2 regions of the Aminobacter sp. NyZ550 genome follow, and region 2 is predicted to be linked to the other one. Evidence: predicted binding sites of a transcription regulator. Region 2 holds the regulator's gene; the other holds the start of a gene.
The links. Region 2 encodes LexA, which represses DNA repair genes until DNA is damaged. Its sites were predicted from a motif close to TGTTCNNNNTGTGTTCNG; they were not measured.
Positions count from the first base shown of each region.

Region 1: N7E70_RS27090 (DNA recombination protein RmuC) is a predicted target of LexA. The motif match lies at 7,488-7,505, and genes of this name have one in related genera.

Region 1 is NZ_CP114190.1:5,446,152-5,461,530, forward strand. It holds gene N7E70_RS27045 (diguanylate cyclase) at 1-715, opposite strand, end outside; gene dapE (succinyl-diaminopimelate desuccinylase) at 950-2,137, shown strand; gene N7E70_RS27055 (transporter) at 2,150-2,746, shown strand; gene N7E70_RS27060 (MFS transporter) at 2,765-3,931, opposite strand; gene N7E70_RS27065 (Lrp/AsnC family transcriptional regulator) at 3,980-4,519, shown strand; gene truA (tRNA pseudouridine(38-40) synthase TruA) at 4,578-5,321, opposite strand; gene N7E70_RS27075 (GNAT family N-acetyltransferase) at 5,345-5,854, opposite strand; gene fmt (methionyl-tRNA formyltransferase) at 5,851-6,786, opposite strand; gene def (peptide deformylase) at 6,905-7,435, opposite strand; gene N7E70_RS27090 (DNA recombination protein RmuC) at 7,539-8,804, shown strand; gene N7E70_RS27095 (GFA family protein) at 8,823-9,227, opposite strand; gene N7E70_RS27100 (cation diffusion facilitator family transporter) at 9,270-10,247, opposite strand; gene N7E70_RS27105 (hypothetical protein) at 10,402-10,527, shown strand; gene sugE (quaternary ammonium compound efflux SMR transporter SugE) at 10,682-10,996, shown strand; gene N7E70_RS27115 (DUF6481 family protein) at 11,240-11,668, opposite strand; gene N7E70_RS27120 (LLM class flavin-dependent oxidoreductase) at 11,888-12,940, shown strand; gene N7E70_RS27125 (LLM class flavin-dependent oxidoreductase) at 13,068-14,069, shown strand; gene N7E70_RS27130 (lytic murein transglycosylase) at 14,218-15,379, opposite strand, start outside.
Region 2 is NZ_CP114190.1:3,772,368-3,787,746, reverse strand. It holds gene N7E70_RS18810 (ComEC/Rec2 family competence protein) at 1-2,045, shown strand, start outside; gene lexA (transcriptional repressor LexA) at 2,173-2,889, opposite strand; gene N7E70_RS18800 (molybdopterin molybdotransferase MoeA) at 2,995-4,200, opposite strand; gene moaC (cyclic pyranopterin monophosphate synthase MoaC) at 4,201-4,683, opposite strand; gene trpC (indole-3-glycerol phosphate synthase TrpC) at 4,685-5,494, opposite strand; gene trpD (anthranilate phosphoribosyltransferase) at 5,499-6,509, opposite strand; gene N7E70_RS18780 (SurA N-terminal domain-containing protein) at 6,506-8,401, opposite strand; gene tpiA (triose-phosphate isomerase) at 8,549-9,313, shown strand; gene secG (preprotein translocase subunit SecG) at 9,469-9,918, shown strand; gene N7E70_RS18765 (L,D-transpeptidase) at 10,181-11,230, shown strand; gene N7E70_RS18760 (CTP synthase) at 11,380-13,017, shown strand; gene N7E70_RS18755 (DUF1697 domain-containing protein) at 13,079-13,621, shown strand; gene N7E70_RS18750 (VOC family protein) at 13,672-14,517, shown strand; gene kdsA (3-deoxy-8-phosphooctulonate synthase) at 14,514-15,347, shown strand.

The DNA.
Region 1 (15,379 bases), 1.7 Mb from region 2:
CGGCCCGACGATTGACCGGAACCTCGACGCTGTAGTCCTGCTTGGCCAGCCGGCTGACGATCCCGGTCATGTGGCGCAACGGCGTCGCTACCCGGCGGCTGAGAACGAAATAGAGCACGGCCACGAACAGCGCCCCCGTGGTCGCCAGCATGACCTTGGCGACAAGGCTCCACCAGTTGCTGCGGTCGCGAGCCGCATCGAGTGCCGCAGTCGTGCGCGCTGCGGTCAGGTCGCGGAAATGGGTGACCGTCTGAAGCAGCGCATTCTGGACCCGTTCGTGTTCGGCGCCGAAAAGAGCTTCCTGCGCGGTCGTCTTGTCGCCGTTCTGATAGGCCGTTATGGCGGCTGCCTCGAGCTTGTCCAGCTCGTCCGCGTGAGCATTGATCGCACGCAGCGCCGCAGCTTCTGCCGGCGCGGGATCGCGGGCCGCCAGGTCCGACGCAACGGTCTCCAGCCGCCGTTCCGCAGCCTCTTGCACGCGAAACGCCTGGAGATGGCGCACCTCACCGCGCATCACGTAAAGCCTCGCTTCGTCGCTGCGCATTTCCGCACCAAGGGCAAGATCTTCGGCCAGCGTGTCGAGCGTGAGATGCTCCTCGGCCGCAGCGCGCTCCTGGAGGGCGCTGTTGGACGACAGGATGAACGAAACGCCGGAAAGCGCCGTCAGGACGACAGTGATGCCGTAGGCCCAGTGGGTGATCGTGGCAATTCTCATGCCGCGACAATGCCAGCAGCTGATTGCAGGAGACTTAAGGACCGACTTAAAAATCGTAGGTGACGTCGTCTCACCCGTTGCCGCGTTCAATCTCGACATCGACGCTTGCCCGTTGCGGCGCTCGTGACCAGGGCCGCGCCTGATCGCCCCACGCTTTTGCGAAGCTGGAGGCCGATGTCGCTGGTACAAACGACCGTCGTGACAGGAACCGGCGATTCGATTATCGCTGTCGCCATGAAACTGCCGACAGATCCCGCCGAAAACCTCGCCGCCCTCATCCGCTGCCCGTCGGTTACGCCGACCGAAGGCGGTGCGCTGTCCGCACTTGAGACCATGCTGAAGCCGCTCGGCTTCGCCGTCGACCGCCCGACCTTTTCCGAGGACGGCACGCCTGACGTCGAGAACCTCTATGCCCGCCGCTCGGGCAACGGGCCGCATCTGATGTTTGCCGGCCATACCGACGTGGTGCCGATCGGCGACGAGGCGGCGTGGAAGCATCCGCCGTTTTCGGCAGCCATCGACAATGGCGAAATGTATGGCCGCGGCGCCGTCGACATGAAGGGCGGCATCGCTTGCTTCATCGCCGCCGTCGCCCGCCACGTCGAAGCCCATGGCGGCCCGAAAGGTTCGATTTCGCTGCTGATCACCGGCGACGAGGAAGGCCCGTCGATCAACGGCACGGTCAAGCTGCTCGAATGGGCGGCCTCGCGCGGCGAAAAGTGGGACGCATCGCTGGTCGGCGAGCCGACCAACCCCGATGCGCTCGGCGACATGATCAAGATCGGCCGCCGGGGTTCGATCTCGGCCACCATCACCGTCAACGGCAGGCAAGGCCACGCCGCCTATCCGCATCTCGCCGACAACCCGGTGCGCGGGCTGATGACCCTGGTCGATGCGCTGCTCAACCCGGTCTTCGACAAGGGCACCAAGGATTTCCAGCCATCGAACCTGGAGGTCACCACCTTCGACGTCGGCAATCCGGCGACGAACGTCATTCCGGCCAAGGCTACCGCCAGCTTCAACATCCGCTTCAACGACAGCTGGACGGCCGAGACGCTGCAGGCCGAGATCCATAACCGGTTGGACAAGGCGAGCGGGCGCAAGAAGTACCGCAAGGGCCGCAAGGAGCCGGTCGAGTTCGAGCTCGTCTGGCGCGACCGGCCGAGCCACGTCTTCCTGACCCGCAACGACAAGCTGATCGATGCGCTTGCCGGCTCCATCAAGCGCGTCACCGGACGCAAGCCCAAACTATCGACGACGGGCGGCACCTCCGATGCACGCTTCATCAAGGACTACTGCCCGGTCGTCGAGTTCGGGCTCGTCGGCAAGACCATGCACATGGTCGACGAGCGCGTGCCGCTTGCCGAGCTCGAACAGCTGACACAGGTCTACCAGCAGTTCCTCGCAGACTGGTTCGGATGACGAATGGCCCTGATGCTGGCAAGCGATGAAATCGAGCAGAATCTGGCGGGCGCCTGGCGGCTGATGCTGGGCAAGGCCGACGGCCTGCGCCAGCTCGATCTCAGCGCCGACGGCTTCTGGAATTCGTTCTTCGCAATCCTGGTTGCCGTTCCCGCCCTCGTTGTCGGCTGGGCCGGGGTGTCCAATGACGTCGCGCTGGAGACGGCGACGTTCGCCAGCCGCTTCGGGATCGTCGTCCGACTGGCGATGGTCGACATCGGCGCCTGGGTCTTGCCGCTCATCGTGCTGGCACTGGTGGCGCCACGCGTCGGCATCGGCGACCGTTTCGTCCATTACGTCGTCGCCAGCAACTGGACGTCCGCGATCATCGCCTGGCTGATGCTGCCGGCAGCGCTCGCCCGCATGCTGTTTCCGGCGGCTGACAACGTTGTTTCGCTGCTGTCGTTGGCGGTGTTCGCACTCGCGATGGTGTTCACCTGGCGCATGACCAACGCCACCATCGGCAAGGGTGCGGCGATCGGGTCGGCCGTCTTCGCCGGCATGTTCTTCGTGTCGCTGCTGGTGCTGTTTGCGCTGCAGGCCCTGTTCGGCATCCAGTTGCCGGCCTGAACGCCCCGCGCCCGCAGCTCAACGCCAGGCAGCAGCGGCAGCACCTAGCATCAGTACGGCCGCAACGACTGCCGAAGCGGCAAAGCCGTAATTGGCGTAGAGCGGACCGAAGGCGGTGGTGCCGACCGACACGGCAAGATAGGTCACCGCGCTGTTCAGCCCCATGATGGTTCCACGCCTGCTAGGGTCGAGCGCGGACAGGCGCATGACCAGCACGTTCAAGCCGAAATGGTTGCCCAAGCCCCACAAGGCCATGGTGGCGATCAGGATGGTGAAAGTGCCGGCGACTGCCGCGATGAGCACATAGATTGCTGCCACGCCGAGATAGGCTATCGGCATGACGCGCCGGGCGCCGAGGCGGTCGACAATGCCGTCCAGCAGTGCGGCGGCACCGAAACCGATGCCGTAGGAAATGGCGGCGAGGCCATTGGCGCTGACCGGCCGGCCGAGCGCCTGATGCAGATGATCGCCGAGATAGCCATAGACGCCGTAAAACGCCGTCATGAAGGCGCCACAGGCGATCAACAACGGGACGATGCCGGGCGTCGCCAGCGCTCCCAGCGGCGCTGGAGCGACACCGCCGGCCGGCTTGTCGTCGGCCGACATCGCCGAAATCGCTGCCAGCGCAATGGCAGAAAGCAGCGCCACCGCGCCGAATACCGCGCGCCAGTGAACGAGGTCGGCGAGCACGGCAGACATCGACACGCCGGCGACCATCGACAGCGTCCAGCCGGTCAGCACGACGCCGATGGTTCCGCTTTCGCGGCCGGGTGGAGCAACGGCCGCGGCGCTGGCATAGATCGCCGGTAGGGCTATTCCGGCCGCGATGCCGGCCAGCAATTGCGCTGCGACCAGCACAATGACCTGGGGTGCCGCGGCACTGGCCAAAAGGGCTACGGCCAGCAACGCCAGCGCCCGCTGCAACATGCGCTTGGCGCCGAAGCGGTCGATGTAGCGGGCAAGGAAGAGGGCACTTGCCGCGGTGCCCAACCCGAAGGCTGAGGCCGCCGTCATGACCACCGGCACGGAACTGCCGAAGCCTGCCGCAACCTCGGGCGCGATCGGGCCGAGGACCAGCGAATTGGAACCGATGACGGCAATGCAGCCGGTCAATAGATAGGCAGCCCGGGGAATGCGGGCCACGGGTTCGGCAGCAGCGGGAAGTGTTTGATCAACGTTCGACATTGGCGCATATTCTCCGAATGATGTTCGGCTTCAACGGAGAATTTCCGGATGGATGAAGAAACAGACGGCATTCGGCAGAACCGCCTGCCGGAGCGCTCGATCGATACCGCCGACCGAAGGCTGTTAGGCGTGCTGGTCGAGGACGCGACGGTCTCCTACGCCGAACTGGGCGAAAAGGCAGGCCTGTCGGCGCCGGCGGCGCATGAGCGGGTCAAGCGCATGCGCCGGTCCGGTGCCATCCGCCAGACCGTGGCCATGGCCGATCCGAGGTCTGTCGGCAAGCCGCTGCTGGCCTTCGTCCATGTCGACACCAGGGGTTGGGGCAAGACGCCGGAACTGATGGCGGTCTCGTCGTTTCCGGAGGTCGAGGAAATCCACACGGTTGCCGGCGACGCCTGCATCCTGCTCAAGGTGCGGACCGAGGACACGCGCGCGCTGGAGGGGCTGCTCGCCCGCATCTACGACACGCCAGGCGTGACCTCGACGCGCAGCTATGTCGTGCTGTCGACCTATCTCGAACGGCCTGTACAGCCCGGGATCACCCAGGACTGGCCGGCGCCGAAGCTCGGAACCAATCCGATCTACTGAAGCAATTCAAGGACAAGTGCGCCGCGGCTTTCCGCCCCAAGCAGCGCAACTCTAGAGATCAATAATCGACGCCGCTGAGATAGAGCCCGTCGGGCGGCGCGACCTGGCCGCAGGCGGCGCGGTTGCGTGCGTCGAGGGCTGCCTTGAGGTCGTCGGCAGTCCAGCCGCCCTCGCCGACGCGTTTCAGGCTGCCGACCATCGAGCGGACCTGATTGTGAAGGAACGAGCGCGCCGACGTCCTGACTTCGATCATGTCGCCGCTGCGCGTCACGTCGAGTTGGGCAAGCGTCCTGAGCGGGCTGTTCGCCTGGCACTGCGTCGAGCGGAAGGTGGTGAAATCATGCCGGCCGAGCAGGAGCTTGGCGGCGTCCGCCATCGCCTCGTGGTCGAGGCGCTTGGGCACCCACCAGACCTTGCCACGCTCGAGCGCTGCCGGCGCGCGTCGGTTGAGAATACGGTAGATATAGTGCCGCCCGGTGGCGGAGAAGCGGGCATCGAACTCGTCAGGCACTTGCCGGGCGGCGATGATGGCGACGGTTTCGCCGGCCATCTGCAGATGCGCGTTGACGGCGTCGCGCACCTTGTCGTCGGCCCAGGCCTTGGTCAGGTCGGCATGAGCGACCTGAGCCGTGGCATGCACGCCCGCATCGGTGCGGCCGGCGCCGCGCAGCGAGATTTCGTCGCCCGAGAACTTCAGGATCGCCTGCTCGATCGCCGCCTGCACGGTGTGCAGGCCAGCCTGCCGCTGCCACCCGGCATAGGCGCGACCATCATATTCCAGATCAAGGCGATAGCGCGGCATGTGCAGTCAAAGCTCCGGCCGCTTTACGCGGCAAGAGCAGTACCGAAGGCCGAGGCATAGACCAGCTTGCCCGTCTCGGGCGCCTCGCCCCAGGCCAGGGCCTGCAGCGCGTCGCACTGGTAGTCGCTCTCGAACCCTGCTGCACGCTCGTGGCTGTAGCCGAAGCGGCCATAATAGGCCGGATCGCCAAGCACCACGGCGATCGTCTCGCCGGCATCCTTGAGCCGGATGTGGGCTTCGCGGACCAGCGCGCCACCGATGCCGGTGCCGTGGAAATCGGGCTCGACCGCCAGCGGGGCGAGCGCCACCGCCGGAACCGTCTTGCCGCCGTTCTGGATGTAAAGCCTGGAAAACAGGATGTGGCCAACCACATCGCCATCCTCTTCAGCCACCAGTTCGACGACCGCATCGCCTTCGGCAACCAGCGCATCGACGAGACCAGCCTCGGCCTGCTGCCCGAAGGCGTGTTCTTCTACGAGGCGGATCGCCTCGCGGTCGCGGGGCGTAGCTGCCCTAATCGACATCATGCTCATGACAACTTCATTCCTTTTTCGATCTTGGCACCGCGCAGGAATTCATCCGCGGTGACGGGTTTTCCTCCCGCCCTTTGTACCTCGACCAACCTCACGGCAGCGTCGCCGCAGGCAATCTCCAACCGGTCGTCGAGAACCGTTCCCGGCTCTCCTTGTCCAGCGGCGCGTTGCGAGCGCAGTATTTTCAAGCGCTCGGTTCGTCCGCCGATTTCGATTTCGCACCATGCGCCGGGGAATGGCGATAGGCCGCGGATATTGTTGTCGACCGCCGTCGCCGGCAAGGTCCAATCGATCCGCGTCTCCGCTTTATCGATTTTTTTGGCGTAGGTCACGCCTTCCGATGGCTGCGGCACCGTTTCCAGCTTGCCCGCTTCGAGCTCTGCGAGAGCGTCCACCATCAGCAAAGCGCCTGCCGCCATCAGGCGATCGTGCAGCTCACCGGCCGTCATGTCGGGTCCAATCGCGACTTTTTCAAGTCGAGCCACCGGTCCGGTGTCCAATCCCTCTTCCATCCGCATGACCATCATGCCGGTTTCCGCATCGCCCGCCATGATGGCGCGCTGGATCGGAGCCGCCCCGCGCCAGCGCGGCAGCAGCGAGGCATGGCCGTTGTAGCAGCCAAGCCGCGTGCCCTGAAGAATGGCCTTGGGTAGCAGCAAACCGTATGCAACGACCACTGCGACGTCGGCCTTAAGCTGGGCAAAGGCCGCCTGTTCGGCCTCCCCCTTCAGCGACAGCGGCGTGCGCACCTCGATGCCCAGCCGCTCGGCCTCGCGCTGCACCGGCGACGGCGTCAGCTCCAGCCCGCGGCGCCCTGCGGCGCGCGGCGGCTGCGAATAGACGGCAACGACCTCGTGGCCGGCTTCTGATATCGCACGCAGCGTCGGCACGGAAAAATCCGGCGTGCCCATGAAGATGACGCGAAGGCTCATTCTGTTCCGGCTATCCCGCACAGCCCCGGACGGCGCCGGCCGACCGTTCAGGCCATCGCTTCAAACGGGTTTACGAGCTTCAGGTCAAGCCCGTCGAAGTCTCCGGTCGGCCAGGCTCTCACCCCACCATGCGGCTCGGCGGACGGTCCTTGGCAAGCTTCTTGAACTTCTTCATCACCATGTCGCGCTTGAGCTTGGAGATGTAGTCGATGAACAGCACGCCATCGAGATGGTCGATCTCGTGCTGCAGGCAGGTGGCCAGCAGACCGTCGGCCTCGACTTCCTGCTCCTTGGCGTTCTCGTCGAGATATTTGACCCGCACCTTGGCCGGGCGCTCGACCTCGGCGTAATAGTCCGGGATCGAGAGGCAGCCTTCCTCATAGATCGAGCGATCGTCGCTACGCGAGACGATCTCGGGATTGATGACCGTCATCGGCGCCGGCTCTTCGCCTTCCTTGGCAAGGTCGATCACCAGCATGCGCAGCGGCTCGCCGACCTGGATGGCGGCAAGGCCGATGCCCGGCGCGTCATACATGGTGTCGAGCATGTCGCGCGCGAACTTGCGGGTGGCGTCGTCGATGCGCTCGACCGGCTTGGAAACCAGGCGCAGGAGCGGATCGGGCAGGATGATGAGCGGCTTGATGGTCATGCGCATCAACTAGGATGTCAGGCGAAAACCGTCAACAGGGCTCGATCCAGGATGTTCCCGTTTTGATCTGAACCTTTTGTGCGAATCGGCTATGGTGCGCGCCATGAACGAGCTTTCCAGCATCCTGTCCGCCCCCATCGCCCAGCTTGGCGCCTCCGTGCTCACGCTCGGGCAGGCGCTGCTGTTTGCAGCCGTGCTGTTCGTCGCACTTGTCGTCGTCCTGATGGTGGCGCTGTGGCGCTCGGCCAAGGCGCGCGCGGTTGCAGCCGCCGAGGCCGCCGACCACGCCCGCGATGCCGAGGCCCGCATGGCGGGTATCCTGCAGGCGCAGGCGGAGATGCAGGGCCGGCTCGGCACGGTGGCCGAAATCTTCGGCTCGCGCCAGGCGGAGCTGACCCAATCGCTGAGCCAACGTCTCGACGCCATGACCGGCCGCCTTGGCCAGACAATGACCGAGCAGACCAAATCGACGCATGAGAGCCTGGCCAAGCTGCAGGAGCGGCTGGCGGTCATCGATACCGCACAAGGCAACATCCAGTCGCTTGCCGGCCAGGTGGTGCAACTGCAGGCGATCCTCTCCAACAAGCAGACGCGCGGCGCCTTCGGCCAGTCGCGCATGGAGACGATCGTCGCCGACGGCCTGCCGCTCGGCGCCTACGAATTCCAGGCGACGCTGTCGAACAACAACCGGCCGGACTGTCTTGTCAGGATGCCGAACGGCGCGCCGTCACTTGTCATCGACGCCAAGTTTCCGCTCGAGGCGTGGAACGCCATTCGCGCGGCAGCCGATACCGAAGGCGCGGTTGAAGCGCAGAAATATGCCGCCCAGGCCTTCCGGCGCGATCTCGAAGTCCACATCAAGGCGATCGCCGACAAGTACCTGATCTCGGGCGAGACCCAGGACACCGCCTTCATGTTCGTGCCCTCGGAATCGATCTTCGCCGAAATCCACGAGAACTTCGAATCGCTGGTGCAGCGTGCCCACCGCGCCCGCGTCGTCATCGTGTCGCCGTCACTGCTGATGCTGTCGATCCAGGTCATCCAGGCGATCCTCAAGGACGCCCGCATGCGCGAACAAGCGCACCTGATCCAGGGCGAGGTCATCCGCCTGATGGAAGATGTCGGCCGCCTCGACGAACGCGTGCGTAAACTCAAGACGCATTTCGATCAGTCGAGCAAGGACATCGACGACATCCTCGTATCGTCGTCCAAGGTCACCAAACGCGGCGAAAAGATCGAGGCGCTGGAATTCGGCACGGGCCATGCCGGCGAGGCGGAAGTTACGGCCAAGCCCCAGCCTCCGGGCGCCCGGGCTGCCGATTCCAAGACTGGGCAGCTCAGGCTGCGCGTCGTCGAGGAAAGCGACTAGCGCAGCAAAGCACTGCCCTCAGGACTGTTTCTCCACCGTCTCCATGCCGTCGAACTCCGGCAGCCAGTGCAACGCCGATCGGTGCCAGACCTGTTTGCGGGGCACCAGTTGCTCGCGCTGGTCCGAAGTTCCGGTCCTCAACCCATAGACCTTGGGTCCGTCACCGACCGAAGTGGCGAACAGGTGCGAGCCACATTCGGGGCAGAAGCCCTGCGCGCGTTTGTTGCCGCTGTCGCCTGTCTTGACGTAAATCTTCGGCGCTCCCGAAAACGCGATCTTGTCCTCCGGCACCGGAACGGTGACGCGAAAGGCCGTTCCGGTCAGTTTCTGGCAATCGGTGCAATGGCAGATCGCCGTCTTGTCCGGGTCGACTTCGGCCTTGTAGGTAATGGCGCCACAATGGCACCCGCCTTCGATCTTCACTTCGAACTCCTCCTGTCCTGCAGTGCGTGATTCCCGGGCACACTAGCCGCCTTCGGGCATCGGCGTCCCTGCCTTCGGGTTCACGATCCGGTCATGACGCAGCTTCCATCGCTGCGACGTCTGCGGCTTGACGAACACCGACGTCACCTCGGGAACTTCGGCCTTGAGCTTCGCCTCCAGTCTTTCGACGCAGGCTTCGATCTTCGCCGCCGAGATGTGGTCGACGAAGTCGAGGCTGAGCCCGGCAACCACCTGCTCCGGCCCCAGATGCACTGTCAGCACGCCATTAGCTTGCTCGACGGCGGGATCGGCCTGGGCGATCGCCAGTATCGCCGCCTGCACGTCCGCCGAAGCCGGCTCGCCCATCAGCAAACCCTTGCTCTCACGCGCCAGGAACACCGCCGTGGCGCCAAGGATCAGGCTGATGCCGATCGAGGCGGCACCGTCGAGCCAGGGCTGCTCGAAATAATGCGCGGCAAAGATGCCGGCAAAGGCAATGACCAGGCCCAGCAAGGCGGCACTGTCTTCAAACAGCACCGTGTAGACGCTCGGGTCCTTGCTCCGTCGCACCGCCTGGATGTAGCCGAAACTGCCCTTGCTGCGGCGGAATTCTCTGAGCGCAACCAACCACGAGCCGCCCTCGAACACCATGCAGGCGCCAAGCACCACATAGTTGACGAGCGGATTCTCGATCGGCGCAGGGTGGAGAATGTGGACGATGCCTTCATAGAAGGCCACGCCGGCACCAAGCGCGAAGACCAGCAGGGCAACGATGAAGCTCCAGAAATAGAGCTCGCGGCCATGGCCGAGCGGGTGAGTAAGATCAGGCGGCCGGGCGGCGCGATGCAGCCCGTAGAGCAGCAAAAGTCCATTGCCGGTGTCGACGAGCGAATGCACGCCTTCCGACAGCATCGCCGAACTGCCGGTGAAGGCAGCGGCGACGAACTTGGTGACGGCAATCAGCAGATTGCCGGCAATAGCCGCAAAGATCACTAGCCTGGAGCCGGAGTGTCCTGCCATCGGTCCCTCACCGCAGCGACTTTAGCGAGCGTGAGGTCCCGCTCAAGTCATTTTCGCGGCCTTGGCGTCCGGCGCTCCCGGCGCTCAAGACCCCTCTTGCAAGCCGGACAACTTCGCGTTTCACTCCACTTCTCAGCAGCGGGAGAAACGAATCATGGCCAAGGGTGCGATGAAAGCCGGGAAAGAAGCCCGGAAACCCAAGAAAGACGCCAAGAAGCCAGCACCTGCGCCGGCTTTCAAGGCGCCTCCGGTGCAAGCGACCAAGCTTAAGGACAAGTAGTCCTCACGGGCACGACGCAGACCCCGCCCGGCTGTCGCGGCCGGGCGCGGGTTGAACTTCTCTCGCGAAAGTCCTATCTGAGCGGGCGCAGGGACGGCCCTGCGCTTCCCCTAAAAACCGGCCGGGACGACCCGCCATCCCATTGGAGCGTTCCATGGCTTGGACTTATCTGTTTTTCGCGGGAATTTTCGAAATCGGCTGGGCCATCGGCCTGAAATACACCGAAGGCTTTACCAAACCGATGCCGACGGTGCTCACTATCGCCTCGATGATCGTCAGTCTCGGCCTGCTCGGCCTGGCACTGAAGACGCTGCCGGTCGGCACGGCATACGCGATCTGGACCGGTATCGGCACAGTCGGCACCGCGATGCTTGGCATCTGGCTGCTCGGCGAGCCCGCCACAGCACTTCGCCTCGCCTGCATCGGCCTGATCGTCTCGGGCATCGTCGGCCTCAAGCTGGTCGCCTGATCCGCAGACTTGCGGCGGCCCGCCCGAAACGGGCGGGCTTCACCTTTCCCAATTTCTCATCTGGCACGCCCTGACATCCACAGGGGTCGACGCATTGTGCGTCGGACGCACAAAAGCGATCCGCGCCCGGGGCTTGGCAAGTCCCCGGTCGCGAATCGCTGACGATGTGAGTTTTGCGCTATCGAGCCCGACTAACGGGCCGATGCGTCATTCCGGCGAGTGCAGGCGAAGGTCGACCTGCGTTCAGCCGTAGTTGGCCGAAGGCGGCATGCGCTTGCCACGCGCCTTGCGCGCGGCGTAACGCGCGTCGCGCTTGGCCTTGCGCTCGGCTTCGTCGGCGAGCAGGCGGGCGATGCGATCGCCTTCCTCTGCCTCGCGCGCCTTTGCTTCAGCCTGTGCGGCCTCTTCGGCGGCGAGACGTTCTGCTTCAGCCTTGGCTTCGCGTTCGGCCTTTTCAACGGCTTCGCGGGCCAGGCGCTCTTGCCTCAGCTTTTCCTTCTCGGCTTCACGGATGGCGCGAGCCTCGAGGATTGCCTTGCGCTCGGCCTGACGGGCCAGAACGGCCGGATCGTCAGCTGCGGGGCGTGCCTTGTACTTTTCGAGGAGGGCTTTCTTTGCGTCATTGGCGGCGTTCCGCCGCTCAAAGGCGTCTTTTTCTCGGTAGATTGCCAATTTGATTTCCCTAGAGTCACTTCGCGCCGCTTACATACGCGCGCGAAGGCATAGTTCAAGCGCCAAAAAGGCATGTCTCCCATGAATTCGCGTGATGTTGCGGATAGGAAACGCTCTTTGACGCCAATCTCGATATGGATTGTTCACTAGATCGCGTCTGGCGACCTCGTGGAGCGATGGCTACCTCTAGCACAAACAATAGCGACAGGACCAGAGATCATGGAACTTGGCCTCTACACTTTTGCAGACGTTAGCCCAGAGCCGGGGCCTGGTGCCATCGGAGCCCACCAGCGGTTGCGCAATCTGATCGAGGAAATCGAGCTGGCCGACCAGGTCGGGCTCGACGTTTTCGGCCTGGGTGAACACCACCGCCCCGACTATGCCGCCTCGGCACCCGTCATCGCACTTGCCGCCGCTGCCGAGCGCACCAAGCGCATCCGCTTGACCAGCGCCGTCACCGTGCTGTCTTCGGACGATCCGGTGCGTGTGTTCCAGCAGTTCGCCACCCTCGACCAGTTGTCGGGTGGCCGCGCCGAGATCATGGCCGGTCGCGGCTCGTTCATCGAATCGTTTCCGCTGTTCGGCTACAACCTCGAGGACTATGACGAGCTCTTCGCCGAGAAGCTCGATCTGCTCCTGGCATTGCGCGACAGCGAACGCGTGACCTGGCAAGGAACACACCGGGCGCCGATCAACGATCGCGGCGTCTATCCCCGCCCCTATCAGGAGCTTTTGCCGATCTGGATCGCCATTGGCGGCACGCCGCAGTCGGCGGCACGTGCCGGCGTGCTCGGCCTGCCGCTGGCGCTCGCCATCATCGGCGGCGAGCCGGCCCGTTTCGCGCCGCTCTTCGATCTCTACCGCGAGGCGGCGCGCCGCGCCGGCCAGGATCCGGCCAAGCTCGCCACCAGCATCAACGTGCATGGTTTCATCGGCGAGACCACCGAACATGCGGCCGACGACTTCTACCTGCCGCAGGCCGAGGTGATGAACCGCATCGGCCGCGAGCGTGGCTGGGGCCCAACGTCGCGGGCGCATTTCGACCAGTCGCGCGGCGCCAACGGCGCGCTGTTCGTCGGCAATCCGGAGCAGGTGGCAGAGAAGATCGTGGCCCAGCACAATGTCTTCAAGAATGACCGCTTCCTGCTGCAGATGGCGATCGGCATCATGCCGCACGACAAGATCATGAAGGCGATCGAGCTCTACGGCACCAAGGTGGCGCCGCTGGTGCGTAAGGAACTGGGCGTTTCCGCTATCGGCACGGCGGCGTGACGGAGCAGCCGAAGAGCACTCCAGAGCGCTTCAACCACTGGACCAAAACATACCTTCGGCGGGAAGGTTTGTTTGCGCAGGTGACGCTCCCTATATCCGGCGGGTCCTCACCCGCCGGAGCTGCCTCATGACCACCTTGTCCGTCCTCGACCTTTCGCCGGTCACCGAAGGCAGCACTGCCGCCCAATCGCTGAAGAACACGCTCGACCTCGCCCGCCACGCCGAGAAGCTCGGCTTCCACCGCTACTGGCTGGCCGAACACCACAACATGGCCGGCATCGCCAGTGCTGCGACCTCGGTCGTCATCGCCCATGTCGCGGCCGGCACCAGCACCATTCGCGTCGGCGCCGGCGGCATCATGCTGCCCAACCACGCGCCGCTGGTCATCGCTGAACAGTTCGGCACGCTTGCCGCCCTGCACCCCGGCCGCATCGACCTCGGCATCGGCCGGGCGCCCGGCACCGACATGCTGACCGCGCGCGCCCTGCGCCGCAATCTCGAGGCCGGCGTCGACAATTTCCCGCAGGATGTCGTCGAGCTGATGAGCTATTTCGATCCGGCAACGCCCGAACAGCGCATCCGCGCCGTGCCCGGCGAGGGCGAGCAGGTCGAAGTCTGGGTGCTGGGATCAAGTCTCTATGGCGCGCAGCTCGCCGCCATGCTTGGCCTGCCCTACGCCTTCGCTTCGCACTTCGCCCCTTCGGAGCTCGACCATGCGATCGAGATCTACCGCTCGCGCTTCCAGCCGTCGGAGCGATTGGCCAAACCCTATGTCATGGCCGGCATCAACATCGTCGCCGCCGACACCGACGCCGAGGCGAAGCTTCTGTTCAGTTCGGTACAGCAGGCCTTCGTCAACCTGCGCAGCGGCCGCCCCGGCCGCCTGCCCGCGCCGCTCGAGGGCTATGAGCGCGAGCTCGACCCCGTCGCGCGCCAGATGTTGTCCCAGACGCTTGCCTGCGCCGTCGTCGGCTCACGCGACACGGTCCGGCGCGGCGTCGAGGCATTCATCGCGCGTACCGGTGCCGACGAACTGATGGTCACCGCCCAGGTGTTCGACCATCAATCACGCAAGCGTTCGTATGAGATTCTTGCGGAAGTCGGTGCCAGATTGGCGAAGGCGGCGTAGCCGTTCCTTCGCCCCGTTTACGAGGAGAGGGAAGCCAAGCGAGCTTGCGAGCACAGCAGAGTGAGGGGCAGGGCTGAACTCGGAAGTTGGCACCGTCCCCTCATGCGGCCCTTCGGGCCACCTTCTCCCGTAAACGGTGCGAAGGAAATTACCGCATCGCCTCGAGGAGGCCCTTGTCGGGAAAACATGTCGCCGCACGGCCATTCTTCGCCTGCCAGTCGCCGATCGACCGGCGCGTCTTGAAGCCCGGCAGACCGTCGGCGCCGCCGACGTCGTAGCCGAGCTTTTCCAGGCCGCGCTGCATCGTGGCGACGTCAGAGCGGTAGAGCCCGTCGACCTTGCCCCAGTTGCCCACGAAACGTCGGTCGCCGGACGCGATCCGGTCGGCGCCGTGGCCGATGAACAGCGCGTAGACGTCGCTCTCGTTGTATTCCTTGAGCACATAAAAATTGGGCGTGACAATGAAGGCCGGGCCGTTGCGCCCCGCCGGCATCATCAGGAAACCCTCGGCCCGTGCCTCATTCTGAGGGAACGGCTTGCCGCCAACGCGGGTGATACCCATCGCGGCCCAGTCCGAGATCTTCTTGCCTTGGTCGGGGCCTTCCAGAGCACAGGTGACGCTCTCCGGCAGCGACACCTCGAAACCCCAGTCGCGGCCCTTTGCCCAGCCATAATGGACGAGATAGTTGGCGATGGAGGCCAGCGTGTCAGGCGTCGAGTTCCAGATGTCGGCGCGGCCGTCGCCGTCGAAATCCACGGCATGCTTCAGGAACGAGGTCGGCAGGAACTGCGGCTGGCCGAGTGCACCAGCCCAGGACGAGCGCATTGCCTTGCGACTGACCAGCCCGCGTTCGACCATCTCCAAACCGGCCAGCAACTCCTTGCGGAACATCTCCTTGCGGGTCGCCAGGAAGGCCTTGGTGCCGAGAACCTCGAAGGCATCGTACGGCATCTTGGCGGCACCGAAGCCCGACTCGCGCCCCCAGATCGCCAGCACCACGCCGCCTGGCACGCCGAAACGCTTTTCGATCGCAGCGAGTGTCTTCGCATTTGCGCCCGCCCGCGCGCGCCCGCCTGAGGTGACGGCACCGAGCGTCTTTTCGGAGAAGTAGTTGCCGGGCGAGCCGAACTCGGCCTGGTGCTGTTTCTTCGGTGTCTTCGGCTTTTCGCCGGGGAGCACGAGATCGGGCAGTTTGAGATTGGGCGACACGCCCTGGAACGCAGCGTCGAACGTCGCTTTGGAGATTCCCTTGGCCTTGGCTTCGGGCCAGAGGTCCTTGGCGAGCCAGGCCTGGAACTGGTCGTCGATC
Region 2 (15,379 bases):
CTGCCATCACCGGGCGCGTCGTCGAAATCGACAATCTGGACAAGGGCAGGGTGCGGCTGACGCTTGACGTTCTGGCGACCGCGCGCCCGGTTTTGCGTTATACGCCCGATCGGGTGCGGCTCGTTGCCCGCAAGCTTCCTGAGGGCGTCATGGCGGGGTCCGAGGTGACGGGTTATGCCAGGCTGATGCCGCCGTCCGGGCCTGTGCGGCCGGGCAGCTATGATTTTTCCTTCGAAAGCTATTTCGACGGCATCGGCGCCAGCGGCTTTTTCATGAAAGGCCCAGAGTTTGCTGCAACCACCCAGCCGCTGTCGGCCAGTGATCGTGCATTCGCGTCGATCGAGAATGTGCGCCAGAAGATTGCCCAGCGCATTCGCGACCGCATTGGCGGTCCAGAGGGCGAAATCGCGGCTGCCCTGGTCGTCGGCGTGAGCGGCGGCATTCCCGAGGATGTCAATGAGGCGCTGCGGCGTACCGGGCTCTACCACATCATCTCGATCTCGGGTCTGCACATGGCGATGGTCGCAGGCACGGTCATGCTTTTGATGCGGCTATGCTTCGCCGCCTTTCCAGGCTTCACCTCGCACCGGCCGGTCAAGAAGTACGCGGCAGGCGCAGCACTGCTCGCCACCGGCGGCTATCTGTTCATTTCAGGCGCCGAGGTCGCGGCGCAACGCAGCTTCATCATGCTGGCGGTGATGCTGACGGCCGTGCTGTTCGACCGCGCAGCACTCACCATGCGCAACCTGGCGATCTCGGCCGTTGTCGTGATCATGATCTCGCCCCACGAAGTCGTCGGGCCGAGCTTCCAGATGTCGTTCGCCGCAACGGCAGCCCTCGTTGGCGCATATGCCTGGTGGTCGGACCGGCGGGAGGAGCAGGCGCTGCCGGTCGGTCAGAGATCGCTGCCGTCCAAAATCTGGCGCTGGCTTGCGACAGTTGCGATAGGCCTCGCCGCGACGTCGGTGATTGCCGGGCTCGCGACCAGCGTTTTTGGTGCATGGCATTTCCAACGTGTCTCGCCCCTCAGCCTGTTCGCCAATCTGGCAGTCAGCCCGTTTGTGTCTGTCCTGGTCATGCCCTTTGCCGTCATGGCTGGCATTTTCATGCCGCTTGGACTCGACGGCCCCTTCCTCGACACGATGGGCTTCGGCCTGAAGGCAATGATTGGCATCGCCACCTGGTTCTCCGAGCGCTCGCCGGTCGATGCGGTCGGCCTTGTCTCGTCACATGCGGTACTGTTGCTCACTGCAGCACTCGTCATCGCGTCGACGGCAACGACCTGGCTGCGCGCCGCCGCACTGCCATTCGCGGCCCTTGGGCTGCTGACGGTCGTGGAAACGGAAACGCCCACGGTTCTCGTTTCGGAAGATGGCCGCCTCGTCGGCGTCCCGGTCGACGATGGCAAGCTGGCCGTCAATCGCGTCCGGCCGAACCAGTTCACCGTCGACAACTGGCAGCGCGCGCTGGCGTCGGAAACACTCGTCACCCCGGCCCGTTCGGCCGCGAATGCAACGAACGGGACTGTCCGTTTGCCCAGCGAGACCGGCTCACAGCCAACAGCCGAGGCAGATGTCGCCGGTACGATACCCGGCAAACCAGTATCTGGAGAGCTAAACGCCGCCGGCGCGGACGCCTTCGTCTGTGACAGCGGGCTGTGCACGGTTCAACAACCGGAGGGGGCACGGATCGTCCATGCGGCGAATGCGAGCGCCGCTGCACGAGCCTGCGACAACGCGAATCTCATCGTCGTCGACGATGCCACGGCAAGCGACGTCTGCCCCGGCGTGGCCGTGCTCACCAAACGCGAGCTGGCGCGCCTTGGCAGTGCGTCGATATTCATCACAGCCGCGGCGGCTGGCGTAGATCGGGCGGTCGAGATACGCCACGCCGTGGCGGAACCGTACCGCCCGTGGCATGCGCAGCGCCAATTTTCGCGCGAGGCGAGGGGCCTTCCGCCCTACAAGCGAGTGGAGATGCCCCCAAAGGCATCAGCCGGGGCAACCAAGGCGCACCCGAAAGCGCCGACTGCGACCACACGGTGAGTCCGAAATCTGTACCCGCCGTCGCAGAGCCGTCAGATACGGCACGATAGCAACAGGGCAGATCAGTCCGGCTTACAGATTGCAGCAGGATGGACAGGCCGAGGTGGCGGAAACGCAGCCCCGGCAATCAATAGCGGCGGATCAGGCCGACAAGCTTGCCCTGCACCTTGACCCTGTCCGGTCCGAAGATGCGGGTTTCATAGGCCGGATTGGCGGCCTCAAGAGCGATCGAGGCACCCTTGCGGCGGAAACGCTTGAGCGTCGCTTCTTCGTCGTCGACGAGGGCGACGATGATCTCACCGGGATTGGCCGTGGTCGAGCTGCGGATGACCACAGTGTCGCCGTCGAAGATGCCGGCCTCGATCATCGAGTCGCCCTTGACCTCGAGCGCGTAATGCTCGCCGCCCATGATCATGTCTGGCGGCACCGAAATCGAATGCGTCTTGTGCTGGATGGCGTCGATCGGCACACCGGCAGCGATGCGTCCCATGACGGGAATGGCAACCGCCGAAGCAACATCGTCGTCATTGCCGGCCGACATGCTGCGTGACGGCTCGGGTTTGCGGCCGAGGCTACCCTCGATGACGCTGGGCGAGAACTTCTTCGCCGCGTTGAGGCCAGGCGCGATCGAATCGGGCAGGCGCAGCACTTCAAGCGCGCGCGCCCGGTTGGGCAGACGCCTGATGAAGCCGCGTTCTTCGAGCGCCGTGATCAGGCGATGGATGCCGGACTTGGAGGCGAGGTCGAGTGCTTCCTTCATCTCGTCGAAGGATGGCGGAATACCCGCTTCCTTCAGCCGCTCGTGGATGAATAGCAAAAGCTCGTGTTGTTTGCGCGTCAGCATCGCCACCCCCGAGGAATCAGAAGAAAAACAAACCCAGAACAAACACTATCTGTTCCAGTTGTGTTCCGCAACTGTTGATATTTCGTGAAGGGTGGAAGGTGCTGCTCAGCGCAACATCATCACCTGGCAGGCGCTGCCGGCTTCGACTGCAGGCGCGAAGGGCACCCGCACGATGGCGCAGTTGGCGTCGGCCAGCGTGCGCAGCATCGAAGAGTCCTGGATCAGGTAGGGTGTGACGACGAGACCCTCAGCGGTCTCGCGCGCAATCGCGCGGACAAAGTCCTGGCGCAGGTCGTTGGCCGCCATTGCCGTGTCGAGAATACCGTTGCGCATGTCGGGTGAATAAGGGCGGCCGCCAAGCTTCGCCAGCAGAGGTTTCAGGAAAATCTGCGAGCAGATCAGGCTGGCGACCGGATTGCCCGGCAGGCCGACGCAGCGGCTGTTGCCGAGCCGGCCGAACATCAGCGGCTTGCCCGGGCGCATCGCGATCTTCCAGAAGTTGAGATCCATGCCGAGATCGGTCAGGACACGGTGAACGAGGTCGTGGTCGCCGACCGAAGCGCCGCCCAGCGTGACGATCACATCGGCGTCGGCGGCGAGCGCCTTGGCGACCAGTGCGGAGATTGCCTCGGTGCGGTCGGCGGCGATGCCGAGATCGAGTACGCGCGCGCCAACCGACTGAACGATCGCCGCGACGCCATAGGCGTTGGAGGCGATGATCTGGTCGGGCCCGGGATTGCTGCCCGGCGGCAATAGCTCGTCGCCGGTGGCGATGATGGCGACCAGAGGCGCCCGCAGCACTTCGACGCTGGGATGATTGGCAGCTGCGATCAGCGAGAGCGCTGCCGGGTCGAGCACACGTCCTGCATCAAGGATGAGGTCGCCCTGCTTGAAGTCGAGGCCCCTGGCGCGGATGTTGCGGCCAGCAAGCGTTGGCTCGAGCACCGCGATCTTGCCATTGCCGAGATCGCGAACGTTCTCCTGAATGACGACGGTATCAGTGCCTTGTGGCACCGGTGCGCCGGTGAAGATGCGGACGCACTCGCCTGGTCCGACGGTGCCCGTGAACTGCTTGCCGGCGGGTGCCTGGCCGATAACCTTGAGCTGCGCCGGCAGTGAAGCGATGTCGGCGGCCTGGACGGCGTAGCCATCCATGGCGGAGGCGTCAAAGGGCGGCTGGGTGCGCAGGGCGTGTAGTGGAGCCGACAGCACGCGGCCTGATGCCTGGGCAAGGCCGACAGTTTCCGTGCCGCGCGGTTCGGCAGCGTCGAGCAGGCGCGCCAGGGCGTCGGCGACGGGCAGCAGCGCCATCTATTCGGCAGCCTTGTAGTCGCCCGACTTGCCGCCGGTCTTCTCGACCAGCCGGATGCCGGAGATCACCATGCCGCGATCGGCGGCCTTGGCCATGTCGTAGATGGTAAGGCAGGCGACCGAGGCAGCCGTCAGCGCTTCCATCTCGACGCCGGTCTTGCCGGTGACGCGGGCAAGCGCCGTGACGCGCAGGCCGGGCAGCGCCTCATCTGGCTCGATCTCGACCGAAACCTTGGTCAAAAGAATGGGATGGCAGAGCGGCACGAGCTCATGGGTGCGTTTGGCCGCCATGATGCCGGCAATGCGGGCGGTGCCGAACACGTCACCCTTCTTGGCGTTGCCCGACAGGATCAACGCCAGTGTCTCCGGGCGCATGACGACATGGCCTTCGGCAATTGCCGTGCGTGTCGTCTCGGCCTTGTCGCCGACGTCGACCATGTTGGCCTCGCCGGTGGCGCCGATATGGGTGAGGGTGGTTGCCATGTCAGGCGCTTGCCAGGGCTGCGCCATCGAGCAGCGCACGCGTCGCCGAGGTCACGTCGGCCTGCCGCATCAGGCTTTCTCCGACGAGGAAACTGGAGATGCCGGATTTCTGCAGACGCAGGCAATCGGCATGCGTGAAGATGCCGCTTTCGCCGACCAGCAGCCGGTCTGCCGGCACCATCGGCGCCAGGCGCTCCGACGTGTCGAGGCTGACCTCGAATGTGCGCAGGTTGCGGTTGTTGATGCCGAGCAGGCGCGACTGAAGCTTCAGCGCGCGTTCTGTCTCTTCTTCGTCATGGACCTCGACGAGCACGTCCATGCCGATTTCGAACGCCTCATCCTCGATACGCCTGGCATCTTCGTCGCTCAGGCTCGCCATGATGATCAGGATCGCGTCCGCGCCCCAGGCACGTGCTTCGTGCACCTGATAGGGCTCGAACATGAAGTCCTTGCGCAATGCCGGCAAGGCGCAGGCATCGCGCGCGGCGGTCAGGAATTCCGGTGCGCCCTGGAAGGACGGCGTGTCCGTCAGCACCGACAGGCAGGCAGCGCCGCCGTCGGCATAGGCCCTGGCGAGCGCCGGCGGATCGAAGTCGGGACGGATCAGGCCTTTGGACGGGCTCGCCTTCTTGATCTCGGCGATCAGGCCAAAGCGGCTTTCACTGTGGCTGGTTTCGAGTGCCGCGAGAAAGCCGCGCGGCTTGGTGACGTCGCGGGCGCGCGCCTTGAGCTCGGCGAGCGGCAGCAGCGCCTTCGCTGCGGCGATCTCGTCGCGCTTGTAGGCTTCGATGCGGCGCAGGATATCGGCCATGTCTCTATCCGTTCGAAACGGCGACCAGTCGGTCGAGCACTGCCTTGGCGCGGCCGCTGTCGATTGCCTCGGCGGCAAGCGGCACGCCTTCGCCGATCGTTGCAGCCTTGCCGGCAACGACGAGGCCGGCACCGGCATTCATCAGCACCGTGTCGCGATAGGCACCCTTGGCACCTTCGAGAACCCCGCGCAGGGCAGCGGCATTGTAGGCGGAATCGCCGCCGCGCAGCTCTTCGCGCGTATGCTTGCTCAAGCCGACCTGTTCGGGCGCCAGCGTAAACGTGGTGATCACACCGTCCTTGAGGGCTGCGACATGGGTCTCACCCGTCGTGGTGATCTCGTCATAACCGTCGCCGTGGACCACCCAGACGTGCTGGGCGCCAAGTTCCTTCAGCGTCTCGGCCACCGGACGCACCCATTCGGGCGAGAACACGCCAACCAGCTGGCGGTTGACGCCGGCGGGATTGGAGAGCGGGCCGAGCAGGTTGAAGATGGTGCGGGTGCCAAGTTCGACGCGGGTCGCGCCGACATGCTTCATCGCCGGGTGATGCGCCGGCGCGAACATGAAGCCGACGCCGGCGTCATGGATGCAGCGGCCGATCGCCTCGGGCGTGAGGTCGATGTTGACGCCAAGGGCGGTCAGAACGTCGGCGGCGCCGGTCAGCGAGGACAGGCCGCGATTGCCGTGCTTGGCGACAGGCACACCTGCGCCCGCGATGACGAAGGCCGAGGCAGTCGAGATGTTGACGCTGTGCGAACCGTCACCGCCGGTGCCGACGATGTCGATGGCATCGGCAGGGGCTTCGACGCGCAGCATCTTGTCGCGCATGGTGGCAACGGCGCCCGATATCTCGCTTACGGTCTCGCCGCGCACCCGCAGCGCCATGAGAAAGCCACCGATCTGGCCGGGCGTGGCTTCGCCCGACATGATGATGTCAAAGGCCTCGCGTGCCTCCTCGAAGGTGAGAGGGGTGCCCGCGGCGACCTTGGCGATATGCGGCTTGAGTGCGCTCATGGCGTTCCCAACGCAAGTGCGCGGGTGATCGCCGCCTGGTTGATCGTTGCTTGATACTCGCCCTGGAGCTGGGCGACGATCTGGTCGAGCAGGTCGTCCGACATGCCCGAGGCAAACTGCTTCTGCGCGTCCTCTGGCACCGCGCTCTTGTCCGCACCGGCAGGCTCGAACACTTCGGCGACCTTGAACAGAATCTGCGCATCGCCGGCAGGGGCGGGGACGATGCCAGTGCCGCCCTGGCCCATTGCAAACATCGCGGAGGCACCCTCGCGGCCAAAATCGGCATCGTCGGCCTCGCGCTTGAGGCCGCGCTTGGTCTGCTTTTCGAGCTTGAGTTCGCCGGCGATCACGTCGAGCGAGGCACCGTCCTTGAGGCGCTTCTCCAACTCGTCGGCTTTTGCCTTGAGACGCTTCGTCGCTTCGGCAGCGGTCCAGTCGGCGACGACCTTCTCGCGGACCTCGTCGAGCGTGCGGTCGCGGGCAGGCGTGATCTCGTCGACCTCGTAGAAGACGAAACCATTGGTGCCGACATTGAGCGGCGGGTTTTCGGTACCGGATTCGGCGGTGAAGGCCGCCTGGATCAGGTTGCGCGAGTCCGGCAGGTCGTTGACGATGGTGCCGTCTGGCTGCTGGCCGGCGCGGTCGATGGCATCGATCGTCACCATCTTGAGCTTCAGCTTGTCGGCGGCAGCCTTCATCGACTCACCTGCGGCGCGGGCGTCCTCGTAGGAGTCGTGCACGTCGAGCAGGATGCGGTTGGCTTCGGCCAGCGCCAACTCCTTGCGGATCTGGTCCTTGACCTCGTCGAAGGTCTTGACGGTTTCCGGCGTGATCTCGCTGACGCGGACCAGCACTGGGCCGAAAGCGCCCTGGACGACGTCGCTGACCTGGTTGGCCTGCAGCGCGAAGGCGGCGTCGGCGACCGCCTTGTCGGCGATCCTGTCCTTGGTCAGCGAGCCGAGGGCCACGTCAGCCGCGGTCTTGCCCTGGTCGGCGACAACCTTGTCGAAGGTCGCACCACCCTTGATCGCATCGGAAGCAGCCTTGGCCGCATCGGCGCTCAGCACAAGCTGGTCGATCTTGCGCGTCTCGGCGGTGGTGAAGTGCGACTTGTTCTTGTCGTAGTCCTGGCGCGCCTGTTCTTCGGTCACGGCTGCGGCATCCATGATGTCTTCCGGCTCGAGCTTGACGTAGCTCAGCTTGCGGAATTCAGGGGCGGCGTAGTTCTTCTTGTTTTCCTCGAACCAGGCCTTGAGCACGTCGTCGCCCGGTGCCGCGATCGGCTCGACGAGCGACTTGGGCAGCGGCAGGTAGTCGATGGTGCGATCTTCGCCGCGGTAAAGTGCGACGGCGCGCAGGAAGGTATCAGGAGCCTCGAGGCCGTCGGAAACGGCTTCGACGATTTGCTGGCGGACCGCAACCTGGGCGCGGTTCTTCAGATAGTCTTCGGGGCGCATGCCGATCTGGCGCAGGATGTATTCAAAAGCCTGGCGGTCGAACTTGCCGTCGGCGCCGCGGAAGGTCGGGTCGTCCCAGGTGAGTTCGGCGAGGCGGTCCTTGGAGAGGCCGAGGCCGAGCTTGCGTGCCTGTTCGTCGAGCACCGCACCGGCGACGAGCTGCGAAAGCACCTGGTTGTCGATGCCGAGCGCGTTGGCCTGGTCGCGGGTCAGGCGCTGGCCGAACTGCTGCGACATGACGTTCAGCTGGCGGTCATAAGCGAGGCGGTATTCGACACCTGTAACATGCGTGCCGCCGGCCGTGACCACCTGGTCGCCGCCGAACTGGCTCATCATCTGACCCGAGATGCCCCAGATCGCGAAGCTGACGACGAGGAGCAGAAGCAACAGCTTCGCAACCCAGGTTCCAGCAGCATTTCGCATCGATTCGAGCATGTAACAGATCCCGTATACGCGCATTGTCGCATGCGCCTGCATGAACGAAGCGCAATAGCGCCCTTCGCCGCCAGTGTCGATTGCTTTGTGGCTTGTTTTTGGTAGTGAGGTTGCCCGAGCGAACATCGATTTCGAGGGAAGAGCACTATGACGCCAGGAATCCGCCCACTCGTTGCCGGCAACTGGAAAATGAACGGCACCAGCAACTCGCTCAACGAATTGCGCAACATTGCCGGCGGTTTCATGAGCGGCCTCGATGCCGAGACCGACGCGCTTCTGTGCGTGCCGGCGACGCTGCTTTCGCGCGCTGCCGAGATCCTGCACCGAACCCCGGTCAAGATGGGTGGCCAGGACTGCCATGCCAAGGAGAGCGGCGCCCATACCGGCGACGTTTCCGCCGAGATGCTCAAGGACGCCGGTGCCAGCCACGTCATCGTCGGTCACTCGGAGCGCCGCACCGACCATGGCGAAACCGACGAGATCGTGCGTGCCAAGGCGGAAGCGGCTTGGCGCGCAGGGCTGGTTGCCGTCATCTGTGTCGGCGAAACCCATGCCGAGCGGGAAGGCGGAACGACGCTGCAGGTATTGTCGCGCCAGATCGAAGGCTCGGTGCCGACGACGGCAACGCCTGCCAATGCTGTCATCGCCTATGAGCCGGTCTGGGCGATCGGCACCGGCTTGACGCCCACGGCTGCCGATGTCGCCGAGGCGCATGCCCATATCCGCGAACGCCTTGCCGCGAAGCTGGGGGCGTCGGCTGCCAAGATGCGCATTCTCTATGGCGGTTCGGTCAAGCCGTCCAATGCCAACGAATTGCTGGCTGTCGCCAACGTCGATGGCGCATTGGTCGGCGGCGCCAGCCTCAAGGCGGCAGATTTCCTCGGCATTGCCGACGCCTATCGCAAGCTCTGATTCACCACACGTGACCGTTGCAAAGGCAGCGTGTCACCCCATATTCGGCCGGCGGGCTTGGAAATGCCTAGAAAGCATTGTATTGAGCCGCCTCCGGAGTGCCGGGCGCTTTTGTGTGCGGCCCTCCCACGTCAGGAAAGATCCCAGGAAGCGCAATGGAAACCGTCCTCATCGTCATCCACTTGATGGTTGTGCTCGCCCTTGTCGGCGTTGTGCTCCTGCAGCGCTCTGAAGGCGGCGGCCTCGGTATCGGTGGCGGATCGGGCTTTATGACGGCGCGTGGCGCTGCCAACGCGCTGACTCGCGCCACCGCCATCCTCGCGACGGTGTTTTTCGTCACGTCGCTGACGCTGTCGATCGTTGCCCGTTACGGCGCCAAGCCGACCGACATCCTCGACCGCGTGCCGACTACCCAGAGTGGAACCACCGGCGGCAACGGCGTTCTCGACCAGCTCGGCGGGTCGACCGCTCCGGCTGCTCCGGCATCAGACGCCACGGCACCCGCGGCTCCCGCGACTCAGCCCGCCGCGCCTGCCGCTTCGGGCACCGAGCAGCCAGCTCCGGCCACGCCGGCAGCCCCTGCGACGCCGCAGGTTCCTAACTAACTATTTACCCTTTGCCGCAACCTGTTGTTGTTTGAACACAGTTGCGGCAAATGCCGCGTCAATCACGACAATTCGATTGGTCAGCCGGTGGTGCCTCCCTTGAGGCGCCTCCGGCTAATCTATTATAGCAGGGTTGCGGCATTCGGCGGGGGAGCCTTGGGGGCACCGCGTTTGGTCGCAAGAAAATTTCGCGTTGAACGTTCGGGATCCCTTCGCCATGCAGCTCCGCCGCATCCTTCTTGCTGGCCTTTGCGCCACTTTCATGAGCTCGACAGCCTTTGCCGCCACCTCGGCCGGCACCGTTGCGGCGCCGCAGCCTGCCGCAAGCGACGTCATCACTGTCGCCGCCAAGAGCGATGCTGCTGAACTCAAGCTGCTCAAGAAAAAGAAGAAGCCGACCGACGAGGACTTGTCGCGAATCAAGGACCTCGAAGCCAAGATCAAGGCCGATAAGGAAGTCGCCCGGCTGAAGATGCTCGAGGCCAAGAAGATGGCGATGCGGGCCGCAGCCAAGGCGAAGGCCGAACAGGCCCGCGAACTTGCCCGCCTGAAGAAGTCTGAAAAGGCTACCGCCCAGGTTGCCACCGCCTCAGCTCCGGCTCCCAAGCGCGATCTCCAGCCGCTCGCTGTGATGAAGCCGATCGAGCCACTGGCGCCCGATGTCGCGGAAGTGGCTTCTGCCGGCAACAATGGCGAGCTGCGCAGCGAGAGCCAGGATCGTCCGCGCCAGACCGGCCTGCTCGCCGGCATCTTCGGCGGCAGCGCGCCGCAGCAGTCGATGCTGCCGCAGACACGTGCGCTCGACGCCGTGCTGCAAGCCAAGCAGGCCAAGAAGCAGTTCAAGGTGAAGTCCGACTTCGAGCCGCAGGAAGTCTCGTTCTCCGGCTACGAGCGCGGCCAGATCGTCGTCGATACCGGCGCGCGCTATCTCTATCTGATCGAATCGTCGTCGACGGCGCGCCGCTATGCGATTGCGGTCGGCCGCGAAGGCCTGGAGTTCAAGGGCAAGGCCACCATCGGCGACAAGCAGGAATGGCCGCGCTGGATCCCGACCAAGGAAATGCAGGAACGCGAACCCAAGAAGTACGGCCAGTACAAGGACGGCATGAACGGCGGGCCGGAAAACCCGCTGGGAGCGCGTGCCATCTACCTTTACCAGGGCAAGAAGGATACCCATATCCGTATCCATGGTACCAACCAGCCGCAGACGATCGGCACAAACTCTTCGAACGGTTGCTTCCGTATGGTCAACGACCACGTCATGGATCTCTACAACCGCGTGAGGATGGGCTCTGAAGTCATCGTCATGTAAGGGGTTTTCATAACGCTGATAGCGGGCCGGCGGTCACGCCGGCCTTTTTGTTTGCATGGCCTACAGGCAGCAACACTGAACAGCCAGATAGGGAAAAGTCCGACGCGGCGGATTTTTCTCTGGCGGAATCGATTTGGCCGCGTTAAGCGATGAATCCCATGGCGCGATATGTTTTTATTACCGGCGGCGTGGTCTCTTCCCTTGGAAAAGGCATAGCCGCAGCGGCCCTCGGGGCTCTTCTGCAGGCACGCGGATATCGCGTGCGCATCCGAAAACTCGATCCGTATCTCAATGTCGATCCGGGAACGATGTCGCCTTACCAGCATGGTGAGGTGTTCGTGACCGACGACGGCGCGGAAACCGATCTCGATCTGGGTCACTATGAGCGCTTCACCGGGCGTTCGGCGAACCAGAGCGACAACATCACCACCGGCCGCATCTACAAGAACATCATCGAACGCGAGCGGCGCGGCGACTATCTCGGCGCAACCGTCCAGGTCATCCCGCACGTCACGGACGAGATCAAGAACTTCATCCTCGACGGCAATGACGAGTACGACTTCGTGCTCTGCGAGATCGGCGGTACGGTGGGCGACATCGAGGCGATGCCGTTCCTCGAGGCGATCCGCCAGCTCGGCAACGACCTGCCGCGCAACAACGCTGTCTATGTCCATCTGACTTTGATGCCGTACATCCCCACCGCTGGCGAGCTCAAGACCAAGCCGACCCAGCATTCGGTCAAGGAATTGCGCTCGATCGGCATTGCGCCCGACATCCTCCTGGTGCGCGCCGACCGCGACATCCCGAAGGAAGAACGCCGCAAGCTGTCGCTGTTCTGCAATGTGCGCGAATCCGCCGTCATCCAGGCGCTCGACGTCGGCCACATCTACGACGTGCCGCTGGCCTACCATAAGGAAGGTCTGGACTCGGAAGTCCTGGCCGCCTTCGGCATCGATCCGGCACCCAAGCCGCGTCTCGACCCTTGGCAGAATGTGTCGCAGCTGATCCACAACCCGGAAGGCGAAGTTACCATCGCCGTGGTCGGCAAGTACACGGGCCTCAAGGACGCATACAAGTCGCTGATCGAGGCGCTGTCGCATGGCGGTCTCGCCAACAACGTCAAGGTCAAGCTCGACTGGATCGAAAGCGAAGTCTTCGAGAAGGAAGATCCGGCTCCATTCCTCGAAAAGGTCCACGGTATTCTGGTTCCCGGCGGCTTCGGCGAGCGAGGCTCGGAAGGCAAGATCCTGGCGGCCAAGTTCGCCCGCGAGCGCAAGGTGCCGTATTTCGGCATCTGCTTCGGCATGCAGATGGCGTGCATCGAGGCTGCCCGTTCGCTGGCCGGCATCGAGGCTGCTTCGTCGACCGAGTTCGGTTCGACCAAGGAGCCGGTCGTCGGCCTGATGACCGAATGGCTCAAGGGCAACATGCTCGAGAAGCGCAAGGCTTCGGGCGATCTCGGCGGCACGATGCGTCTCGGCGCGTTTGACGCCAAGCTTACCGAAGGCTCGAAGATCGCCGAGATCTATGGCGACACCGACATCTCCGAGCGTCACCGCCACCGCTACGAGGTCAACATCGACTACAAGGACCGCCTCGAAGAGTGCGGCCTGGTCTTTGCCGGCATGTCGCCCGACGGCGTGCTGCCCGAGACCGTCGAGTATCCCGACCATCCCTGGTTCATCGGCGTGCAATACCATCCGGAGCTGAAGAGCCGTCCGCTGGAGCCGCACCCGCTGTTTGCGAGCTTCATCGAAGCCGCTGTCGAACAGAGCCGGCTGGTCTGATATCCATGCGCGCCGATGTGCACTCGCCGGCGCGCATTTCTTTCCCCGGGTGGCCGGCCGCATGATCACCTATGTCGCGCTGCTCTACAGCGTCGTTCTCGGACCCGGCCGTCGCCTCGTCATGTCCGACTTGCGTGACATGGCGACGGATCTCGGCCTCGAAAATCCGCGTACGCTGGTTGCAACCGGAAACCTCGTCTTCGAGGCAGAAGGCAAGACGGTTTCGGCACTGGAGCGCGAACTCGAAGCGGCGTTCGCGCCAAAATTCGGCAAGCATGTCGATATCATCGTCCGCGATGCCGCCGCCTGGCTGAAGCTCGTCGCTGCCAACCCTTTTCTCGCGGAATCCGAACTGCACGCCGATCAGGTCGGTGTCCGTGTGATGCGCGAGCCGGTGACTTCGGAAGTGATCGAGCGGCTTCGCCCCTATGCCGCCGCCGACGAAAAGCTCACATCTGTCGACGGCGACATCTGGCTCTATTTTTCCCGCAATATGGCGTCGTCGCGGCTGCTTGGCGCTCTGACGCCCAAGCGCGCCGGTGGTGTCGGCACGTCGCGCAATTGGAACACAGTCCGCCGGCTGGGCGACATGGTGGCGTCGTAGCGCGAGCGGGCAGTCTTGCTTCACATCGGGATTTCGGGCACAGCGCAGCCATGACGAAAACCAACAGCCCGCGGCCGCTCGACCACGTGGTCCTGCCGACCGGTGACCTGACGCTGGCGCGCGACCGGCTTGCCGCACTTGGCTTCAGCGTCTCGCCGCAAGGCACGCACCCGTTCGGAACCATCAATTGCTGTGTCTATCTCAGCGACGGCACCTTCCTGGAGCCGCTTGCCGTCGGTGACCGGGTCGCGGCCGACAAGGCGGTTCGTGAAGGCAACGCGTTTGTTGCGCGCGATCGTGTCTTCCGCGACGCGCATGGCGAGGAGGGCTTTTCGGCCGTTGTGTTCGGATCCGATGACGCCGACGCCGACCATACCGCGTTCGTGGCTGCAGGCGTATCCGCAGGCAGCCGGCTCGATTTTTCGCGTCCTTTCGTCGACGCCTCGGGCAGGTCCGACGTAGCATCGTTTCGGCTGGCTTTCGCTGCCCAGCCCAATGCCGATGCCGACGCCTTCTTTTTCACCTGCGAGCGTGCCAACGTACCTGCCGTCGACCGGTCGGCGCTCCAGGCACATGCCAACGGCGCCGGACGCGTCTTGGCGATCGAGCTTGCTGCCGGAAACATCGCGGCGGCGGCCAAGTTGCTTGCGACAATCGCACGGAGTGCGGCCGACGATGCCGGCGTGGCACTCGCAAATGCGCGGCTAAGCATCCGCTACGGGCCATATGCGCCGGGCATTCGACTTGAAGCCATCGTCTTTGTCGTCGACGACCTTGCCGCGACAAGGGCGCTTCTTGTCGAACGCGCCGTCGCGCACGATCTAGACGGCCAGCGCCTTGTGGTTCCGGCTGCGCCGGGGCAGGGCGCAATCTTCATCTTCGAGGAGCAGAAATGACCAAGCCGAATGCAAATGTGACGGTCGGCAAGACCCTCTTCGCCAATGATGCGCCACTGTCGCTGATCGCCGGCCCGTGCCAGTTCGAATCGCGCCAGCATGCCTTCGACATGGCCGGCAAGCTCAAGGAACTTGCCCAGAAACTCGGCATCGGCTTCGTCTACAAGTCGAGCTTCGACAAGGCCAACCGCAGCTCGCTGTCGAGCACGCGCGGCGCGGGCCTTGAAGCTGCGCTGCCCGCCTTCGCCGACCTGCGCAAGGAACTCGGTGTCACCGTCGTCACCGACGTCCACACCGAGGAGCAGTGCGCCATCGTCGCCGAAGTTGTCGACGTGCTGCAGATTCCGGCTTTCCTTAGCCGCCAGACCGACCTGCTGATTGCTGCCGCAAAAACCGGCAAGGTGGTCAACGTCAAGAAGGGCCAGTTCCTGGCGCCTTGGGACATGAAGAACGTGGTGGCAAAGGTGACCGGCTCGGGCAATCCGAACGTGCTGGTGACCGAGCGCGGCACGTCGTTCGGCTACAACACGCTGGTCTCCGACATGCGCGGCCTGCCTGTCATGGCCGACATAGGCGCACCCGTGATCTTCGACGCCACCCATTCGGTGCAGCAGCCGGGCGGGCAGGGCGCCACCTCGGGCGGCGAGCGCCGCTTCGTCGAGACGCTGGCGCGGGCGGCCGTAGCCGTCGGCGTTGCCGGCGTGTTCATCGAAACACATGAAGACCCCGACAATTCGACCTCTTCGGACGGTCCCAATATGGTGCCGTTCAAGGACATGCCGGCCTTGCTCGAACGCCTGATGGCCTTCGACCGTATCGCCAAGGGCTGAGGCAGGCTGTCTGCAACTCCAGCTTGAGCCCG